2 regions of the Janthinobacterium sp. OK676 genome follow, and region 2 is predicted to be linked to the other one. Evidence: riboswitches for the same ligand, from Rfam matches in the RefSeq annotation. Region 2 holds a riboswitch; the other holds the start of a gene.
What was found. A riboswitch is a leader RNA that binds a small molecule or an ion and turns the genes downstream of it on or off. The one in region 2 is predicted to bind thiamine pyrophosphate.

Region 1: another riboswitch for thiamine pyrophosphate. It lies ahead of BLU39_RS27530 (TonB-dependent siderophore receptor); the one in region 2 lies ahead of thiC (phosphomethylpyrimidine synthase ThiC).

What each region holds. Positions count from the first base shown of each region.
Region 1 covers NZ_FNHA01000021.1:31,725-36,143, forward strand. The annotation lists gene BLU39_RS27520 (ferritin family protein) at 1-289, opposite strand, end outside; gene BLU39_RS27525 (iron-containing alcohol dehydrogenase) at 432-1,589, shown strand; TPP riboswitch at 1,657-1,754, shown strand; gene BLU39_RS27530 (TonB-dependent siderophore receptor) at 1,840-3,987, shown strand; gene BLU39_RS27535 (AAA family ATPase) at 3,984-4,419, opposite strand, start outside.
Region 2 covers NZ_FNHA01000012.1:110,100-114,518, reverse strand. The annotation lists gene thiC (phosphomethylpyrimidine synthase ThiC) at 1-1,698, opposite strand, end outside; TPP riboswitch at 1,778-1,893, opposite strand; gene BLU39_RS21945 (hypothetical protein) at 1,977-2,234, opposite strand; gene BLU39_RS21940 (response regulator) at 2,273-3,079, opposite strand; gene BLU39_RS21935 (hybrid sensor histidine kinase/response regulator) at 3,108-4,419, opposite strand, start outside.

The sequences.
Region 1 (4,419 bases), on a different contig from region 2:
CATAGTGATACTGGGCAACTATCGGCCCCGCCTTGAACAGCGCTTCCTTCATGGCCGTGTCCAGGCGCGCGTCGCGGCGGCGCATCCATTCGAGCAGCATCGCCACTTCCTTGCGGCTCGTGTCGCCCGCATGCGCGAGCACGCGGCGCAGTTCCGGGTCCGTGCACGCCTCGAAGCGCTGGCTGTTCAAGTCCAGCGCCTGCAGTGCGGCGATGGTGGCGCCGATGGCGCGGTGCATGTCGAGCGCGGTGGCCGGCAGGCCGGATTCTTCCAGTGGGACGGTGGTCATGCGCATTCCTTTTCGCGTGGTGGTGACATCGGCTGCATTCTCCACCGCGCGGGCGAAAAGCTCAAGCGTCCACGACACGTTTCCACCCGTTCGGCCATAATCATGGCTCAGCAACAGCCTAAACCCCAGCGGCAGGAGCCCCATGTTCAATTTCGACTTTTACAATCCGACGCAAATCCTCTTCGGCCAGGGCCAGATCGCCGCCATCACGGCGCTGATCCCGCCCCAGGCCAGAGTGCTCATGACGTATGGCGGCGGCAGCATCCGGCAGAACGGCGTCTACGATGAAGTCAGGGCGGCGCTGGCCGGCCATACGGTGCTCGAATTTGCCGGCATCGAGCCCAATCCCAGCTATGAAACGCTGATGCAGGCCGTGGCCCTCGTGAAAAGCGAGCGCATCGATTTCCTGCTGGCCGTCGGCGGCGGCTCCGTGGTCGATGGCACCAAGTTCATCGCCGCCGCCGCCCTGCATGAGGGCGAGGCGTGGGACATCCTGGCCAAGGGCGGCAAGATCGTCGAAGCGGCCCTGCCCTTCGGCACCGTATTGACCTTGCCGGCCACGGGTTCCGAAATGAATGGTTCGGCCGTGATCACGCGCAAGGCCACGCAGGAAAAGCGCTCGTTCATGAGCCGCAAGGTGTATCCGAAATTCTCCGTGCTGGACCCGTCGAAAACGTTCACCTTGCCGCTGCGCCAGGTGGGCAATGGCGTCGTCGACGCGTTTGCGCATGTGATGGAGCAATACCTGACCTACCCGGTGAACGCCTCCGTGCAGGACCGCTTCGCCGAAGGCATTTTATTGACCCTGATCGAGGAAGGCCCGAAGGCGCTGTCGCATCCGGATGACTACGACGTGCGCGCCAACGTGATGTGGAGCGCCACCCTGGCCTTGAACGGCCTGATCGGCGTGGGCGTGCCACAGGACTGGTCCACGCACGCCATCGGCCACGAATTGACGGCCTTGTACGAGCTCGACCATGCGCAAACCTTGGCCATCATCCTGCCCAGCATGCTGCGCGTGCGCAAGCAGGCCAAGCGCGCCAAGCTGCTGCAGTACGCGGCCCGCGTCTGGGGCCTGGACGGCGGCGACGAGGATGGCCGCATCGAGGCGGCCATCGCGCGCACGGAATTCTTCTTCCGCCACATGGGCGTCAAGACGCGCCTGGCCGACTACGGCCTGAACCATGCGAGCGTGGATGCCGTCGTGTCCGCCCTGGAAGCGCACGGCATGACGGCGCTGGGCGAGCAGCGTGAAATCACGCCCGCCATCAGCCGCAAGGTGCTCGAGCTCAGTTTGTAGATTCACACCACACTGTTGTAAAACGGTCAGCCGGGTGGGACAGCTGGCCGTGCTTCATGCTAAGCTGTCGTTTCGCTAGGGGTCCTGGAGCAGTCATCCGGGTGAGAGATACCCTTCGTACCTGATCTGGATAATGCCAGCGAAGGAAAGCGCAAAGTACCTCCCTCCTTTGATAGCTCCTGCGTTGGCGCCAGCCGAACAAGCAGCCTGCCGTGCTCTGTACAGAGACGGCTTGAACCACGAGCAATCTATGTCCACACCGAATTTATCCGTTTCTGTACTGACCCTGGCGATCCTGCACGCGTTTGCCGCACCGGCCTTTGCCGCGAATGACGCCACCGAAGCCGCCGACCCGCAGGCCCAAAGCATGGCCGAAGTCGTCGTCACGGCCAGCAAGGCGCCGGCTGCCAAGCGCGCCTCCGTGGGCGGCTTTTCCGACGCGCCGCTGCTGCAGACGCCGGTATCCGTCACCGTCATTTCGCAGAAAGACATGCAGGACTTGCAGATCCGCAATCTGAGCGATGCAGCCAAGCTCGACACCAGCATCAACGACGCCTACAACGCCGTCGGCTATGCGGAACAGTTTTCCATTCGCGGCTTCAAGCTCGACAATAATTCCAGCTACCGCAAGGATGGCGTGGCCATTCCTGGCGATACGCAGATTCCGCTGGAAAACAAGGAACGCATCGAAGTGCTGAAAGGCCTGGCCGGCTTGCAGGCGGGCGTGGCCGCGCCGGGCGGCGTGATCGACTTCATCGTCAAGCGTCCGACCGCCGCGCCGCTGCGCACCGTCACCGTGGAAACGCGCGAGCGGGGCACCCTGTACGGCGCCGTCGACCTGGGCGGACGCCTGGAAGACACGCGCTTCGGCTACCGCGTGAACGTGGCGGCCGAGCGCCTGCGCTCCTACATCAAGGGCGCGGACGGCAACCGCAAGTTCATTTCCGGCGCCTTCGACTGGCAGATTTCGCCGCAAGCCCTGCTGCAACTCGATGCCGACTACCAGGACAAGGCACAGGCGACGGCGCCCGGCTTCCAGCTGTTGAACAATAAAACTTTGCCGACCGGCATCAGCGCCGACGCCATGCTCAACCTGCAGCCGTGGACGCGCCCCGTGGAAACCGTCACCAGCAACATCGGCCTGCGCTTCCAGTACGCGTTCAATGACGACTGGCACGCGACCCTGTCGGCCAACCAGCACTCATTCAAGCGCGACGACTACACGGCCTTCCCGTACGGCTGCGGCGCGCAAGACTTGTATCCTGGCTTCTGCGGCAATGGCGACTACGACGTGTATGACTACCGCAGCCTGGGCGAGACGAAAAAGCCGCTGAGCGCGCAAGCCATGATCCAGGGCAAATTCGCCACCGGATCCCTGCGCCATGAATTCACGGCCGGCGTCTCGACCTTCCGTCGCAAGGACCGTGCCGGCCTGTACGTGTACGACTGGGTGGGCGTGAGCAACATCTACCAGCCGCAAATCGTCGGCACCTCGCCCGGCGTCACGGGTCCCGTGCGCCTGGTGCGCAAGGATACGGAAAACTCCGTCTTCGTGCAGGACATCGTCAGCCTGGCCCAAAACTGGAAGCTGCATGGCGGCTTGCGCCATATCGACGTCGACGGCTACCAGTACGTATTGAAGGCCGACAAGGAAATCCGCGCCAAGCACGACTTCCTGCTGCCCAACGTGTCGCTCGTCTACACCCCGCTCGACAATGTCTCCGTGTATGCGGCCTATTCGCAAGGCATGGAACATGGCGGCACGGCCGACCGCAAGGCGATGAATGCCAACGAGGAACTCACGCCCAGCCGCTCCAAGCAGATCGAGCTTGGCGCGAAGATGGACGTGACGCCGGACTTCATGGTGGCGGCCAGCCTATTCCAGATCCGCAAGGGCCTGGAATTCCAGAATGCCGCTGGCTACTTCGTGCGCGAAGGCCAGGCCCAGCACCGCGGCCTGGAATTGTCGGCCCAAGGCAAGGCATCGTCCAGCCTGAGCCTGGGCGCGTCCGTGACGGCACTGAACAGCCAGCAGTCAGGCACGGGCAATGCCGACCTCGATGGCAAGCGCGTACCCAACGTGCCGGCCTTCAAGGCAGCCGTGCATGCGGACTACGCCGTACAGCAAGTGGCGGGCTTGAGCGTCAATGGCAGCTGGGAATTTGCGGGCAAGAAAGCGTTTGAGTACAACAACACGACCTTCGTGCCGTCCTACCACGTGTTCAACCTGGGCGCCGCCTGGGCCACGCGCATCGCCGGCACGCGCGCCGTGCTGCGCGCCGCCGTCAACAACGTGGCCGACAAGTTCTACTGGCGCGACGTGACGCCGGAATCGGACGGCTATCTGTATCCAGGCGCCAGCCGCACCTTCAAGGTGTCGGCGCAATTCGACTTTTAATTGAGGGAAATGGCAGGCGCCGCAGCCAGCGCCTGCTGCAGCAAGGGCGCCGCCTGTTCCAGGCGCGCCTCCAGGCTGTCGTGCAGCACGTGGTAGGCGATGCCGCGCGCGTCCAGCTCGTCGAGCAGGTAGCGGTAGATCAGCTGGCGCACGGCTTCCGACTCGCGCTGCAAGCCGTCGGCCACCCACGGGCTGTCGGGCGCCGTCACCAGGGTCAGATCGTACTGCGTGGCATCGGCCAGCGCCGCCAGCGGCGCATCGGCGCCGTCGAAATAATGACGGCTGTAGACCAGCGTCATCAACGGTGTCGTGTCGCAAAACAGGAAGTTGCGCGCTTGCGCGGCGGCTGCCGCCTCGCGTTCGACTTGTGTGCGCGCAATGCCAAACTGGTCTGCCGCCACGGGCACCCTGCCCTGCTTCTCGACGAATTCA
Region 2 (4,419 bases):
GCGCGCCTTGTCCGGGTCCAGGCCGATGTTGAACTGATCATCCCAGCGGAATTCGAAGCGGGCTTTCGACAGCGCGTTGTCGCGGATTTGCGCACCCGGATGGCCCTTGGCCAGGTCGGCCGCATGCGCCGCGATCTTGTAGGTGATGATGCCGTCCTTGACGTCGTTCTTGTTGGGCAGGCCCAGGTGTTCCTTCGGCGTCACGTAACACAGCATGGCCGTGCCATACCAGCCGATCAGGGCCGCGCCGATCCCCGACGTGATGTGGTCGTAGCCGGGTGCGATGTCGGTCGTCAGCGGTCCCAAGGTGTAGAACGGCGCCTCGCCGCACTGGTCCAGCTGCAAATCCATGTTCTCTTTAATGAGCTGCATCGGCACGTGGCCAGGCCCCTCAATCATCACCTGCACGTCATGCTTCCAGGCAATCTGCGTCAGTTCGCCCAGGGTCTTCAGCTCGCCCAACTGCGCCTCGTCGTTGGCGTCGTAGATCGAGCCGGGACGCAAGCCGTCGCCCAGCGAGAACGACACGTCGTACGCCTTCATGATTTCGCAAATTTCTTCGAAATGCGTGTACAGGAACGATTCCTGGTGATGCGCCAGACACCATTTCGCCATGATGGAGCCGCCGCGCGACACGATGCCCGTCAGGCGCTTGGCCGTCATCGGCACATAGCGCAGCAGCACGCCAGCGTGGATGGTGAAGTAGTCGACGCCCTGCTCGGCCTGTTCGATCAGGGTGTCGCGGAAAATTTCCCAAGTTAAATCTTCGGCCTTGCCATTGACCTTTTCCAAGGCCTGGTAAATGGGCACGGTGCCGATCGGCACGGGGCTGTTGCGGATGATCCATTCGCGCGTCTCGTGGATGTGTTTACCTGTGGACAGATCCATCACATTGTCACCACCCCAGCGGATGGCCCAGGTCATCTTTTCCACTTCCTCGCCGATCGACGAGGTGACGGCGGAATTGCCGATGTTCGCATTGATCTTCACGAGGAAATTGCGGCCGATGATCATCGGCTCGACTTCCGGATGGTTGATGTTGGCGGGGATGATGGCGCGGCCGCGGGCGATTTCCTCGCGCACGAATTCGGCCGTAATTTCCGCAGGGATGCTGGCGCCGTAGGCCTGGCCCGGATGCTGGCGGCCCATCAGCTCGGCCAGGCGCTCGCCCATGGGGCCGGAGGCTTTCAGTTCGCGCAGATATTCCTGGCGCCGCATGTTTTCGCGGATGGCGACGAATTCCATTTCCGGCGTGATGATGCCGCGCCTCGCGTAATGCATCTGCGTGACGTTCTTGCCGGCGATGGCGCGGCGCGGCTTGCGGTGCAGATTGAAACGCAGCTCGGCCAGTTTCGGATCCGCCAGGCGGGCGATGCCGTAGTCGGACGTGGGGCCGGGCAATTCTTCCGTGTCGGCACGTTCCATGATCCACGGCAGGCGCGGCGTATCGAGGCCCGAGCGGATGTCGATCTGCACGTCCGGGTCCGTGTACGGGCCGGAGGTGTCGTAGACGTAGATCGGCGGATTCTTTTCGCCGCCGAACGACGCCTCCGTGTCGGACTGGCTGATCTCGCGCATGGGCACGCGGATGTCGGGACGGCTGCCTTCGACATAGATCTTGCGCGAATTGGGCAGCGGCGCGATGGCGGCTTCGTCGACCGTGGCGGTGGCGGAGAGGAATTTCGGGTTGGCGTTCATTTTGGCTCCTTGGCTAGACTATTTTTAAGCCTGGAGCCAGCTAAGGAGGTTCGGCTGCGCGCACGCGGAAAGGCGGGGTGCGTTCATCCTAAAGCTTCCCTTCGCTGGCATTATCCAGATCAGGTTCGGAGGGTATTTCTCACCCGCGCTTGCACCGTGTTTCCACAGCGAAAGGCAGGACCCCTAGCGTTTGCCGCCTTGCGGCAGCGAGCCAATTATACGCGGTTCACGCCGCGTGGCCAGATGATTTCTTGCAGGTGTCGTCTTTGTACATCGCTCTACTTCTTCTTGCCCCAGCGCCAGCTGGTCGGTTCGCCCTTCAGCTGGCAGATGAAAATAAGCACGGCAACGATGGCCACTTCATACACGATGTAGCCGACCAGCATGGTTTGCGGCGGGAACAGGAAGGCGCCGCAGGCGAACAGCGCCAGCGCGGCCAGGAACACGAGCCAGCCCTGCCACGTGATGGGCAAGCCCCAGCCCCAGCCATAGGTCTTGGCGGGGAACCAGTATTGCGGCGTTGATTTGTCAGTCATGATTTTTCCTGGTCAGTATCGATAGCACCCAGTATAAATCAGGCAATGCGATGGCGCTCCGTGACATCGAGGCCGATGCCGCGGTAGCCGATGAAGCGGCTGCCATTGTCGAACATCGGTTCGCCGCTCACTTGCAGGTACTGCGTGCTGCCGTCGAGGTTGGCGCGGCTGTAGATGAAATCGAGGAAAGGTTCGCGCGCGGCAATTTTTGCATCGAGCAGCGCTCGTTCGGTGGCGTTCCAGCGCTGCGGCTCTTGTTCGCTGCCGATGCCCAGCATTTCAGCCACGGGACCGGAAAAGCGCGTCAGGTTGCCCTGCGCATCCTGTTCCCAGTACCAGTCGGACGACAGTTCCGTGAAGCGCTGGAAGCGCGCTTCGCTTTCGCGCAGCTCCGCCGTGCGCTCTTCCACCATCTGCTCGAGCGACTTGTTGTATTCGGCCAGCTTCTGGTACAGCAGGCGCACTTCCAGCATGTTGTGGATGCGCGTTTTGACTTCCACCAGGTCGAACGGCTTGCTGACGAAGTCCTTGGCGCCCGCCTGCAGCGCGCGCAGCTTGTGGCCGGGCTGGGCCGTGATCACCAGCACGGGCAGGTAGCTGCCCGCTTCGATGTCGCGCAAGCCTTCCATGACCTCGAAACCATCCATTTCCGGCATCTGCAAGTCGAGCAGGATCAGGTCGTAGCGGTGCTGCTGGTGCAGCGCGTGCACGGCTTGCGGGTTCATGGTGGACGTGATGCGCGTATAACCGGCATTGCGCAGCACCTGCTCCAGCAGCATGACGTTCGCCTCCTGGTCATCGACGATGAGGATGCTGGCGTTCAGGATCTCGGTGGCTTGAAGCATGGCGGTATTCCTAAAAATAAATGCTGAATTAGCGTACTGCGTGAATGTCGTCGGCCAGGCCGTGCGCGGCCGCATGGTGCAGGGCCACGTCGAGCGCATCCATGAATTCGACGACCTTGATCGGCTTGGTCAGGTAGCGGAAGAAGCCCGCTTCCAGGCCCTTCTCGATATCGCGCGGCACGGCGTTGGCCGACAGCGCCATCACGGGAATATGGCTCGTGAGCGGGTCGTCATGCAGGATATGCAGGGCGCCAAAGCCGCTGATGCCGGGCAGGTTGATGTCCATCAAGATCACGTCCGGCTGATACGTGCGCGCCAGGTCGATGCCCAGGTGCGCATCGATGGCCGTCAGCAGCTTCAAATCGCTGCGGCGGGCGATCAATTGCTCCACCAGCGCCAGGTTGGCGGGATTGTCTTCCACGTACAGCAAGGTGCGCTGGCTTTCCTGCGGCTCCTGCACCTGCGGCAGCGCGTCGCCGTCGCCCAGCACCAATGCCGGCGCGCTGCTGGCGGCCAGCTCGAACCAGAATGTGGTGCCCACGCCGACCGTGCTGTCGACACCGATGGTGCCGCCCATCAATTCGACCAGTTGCTTGGTGACGACGAGGCCGATGCCCGTGCCCTCTTCCGTGCTGTTTTCCTGTCCCAGGCGGTTGAATGGCTGGAACAGCTGGGCCACCTGGCCCGCGTCGAGGCCGGCGCCGCTGTCGCGCACGCTGACCCGTACCTTGGTGCCGCGCTGGCTGCAATCGACGGTGACGGTGCCGCCGCCCTGGTTGTACTTGATGGCGTTCGACAGCAGGTTAACCATCACCTGTTTCACGCGCGTGCGGTCCGCATGCACGAAGTAGGCTTCGCCGCAGCGGGGGAAATGCATGCGGATGCCGCGCTTTTCCGCCTGCGGCGCGATCATCGCCTGGCAATCCTGCAGGACGTCAAGCAGCGACATCGCTTCCTGCGACAAGGTGACCTTGCCCGATTCGATCATGGCCAGGTCGAGGATTTCATTGATCAGGCGCAGCAGATACCAGCCGCCCTTGAGGATTTGCTCGATCGAGCGCTGCTGCGGCGGGCTCGGTGGCGGCACGTCGGACGCCATCAGCTGCGCAAAGCCCAGCACGGCATTCAGCGGCGTGCGCAATTCATGGCTCATGCTCGACAAAAATTCGGACTTGGCGCGGTTGGCCTTTTCCGCCACCTGGCGCGCCTTCGTCAACTCCGCATTATTGCTCTCGACCAGCGAACGCGTGTACGCCTGCTGTTCGCGCAGGCGCTGGTCCAGCAAGGCCTGTTCCGCCTCGACCTGCTTGCGCACCGTGTTGTCCGTGCCGATCAGCAAG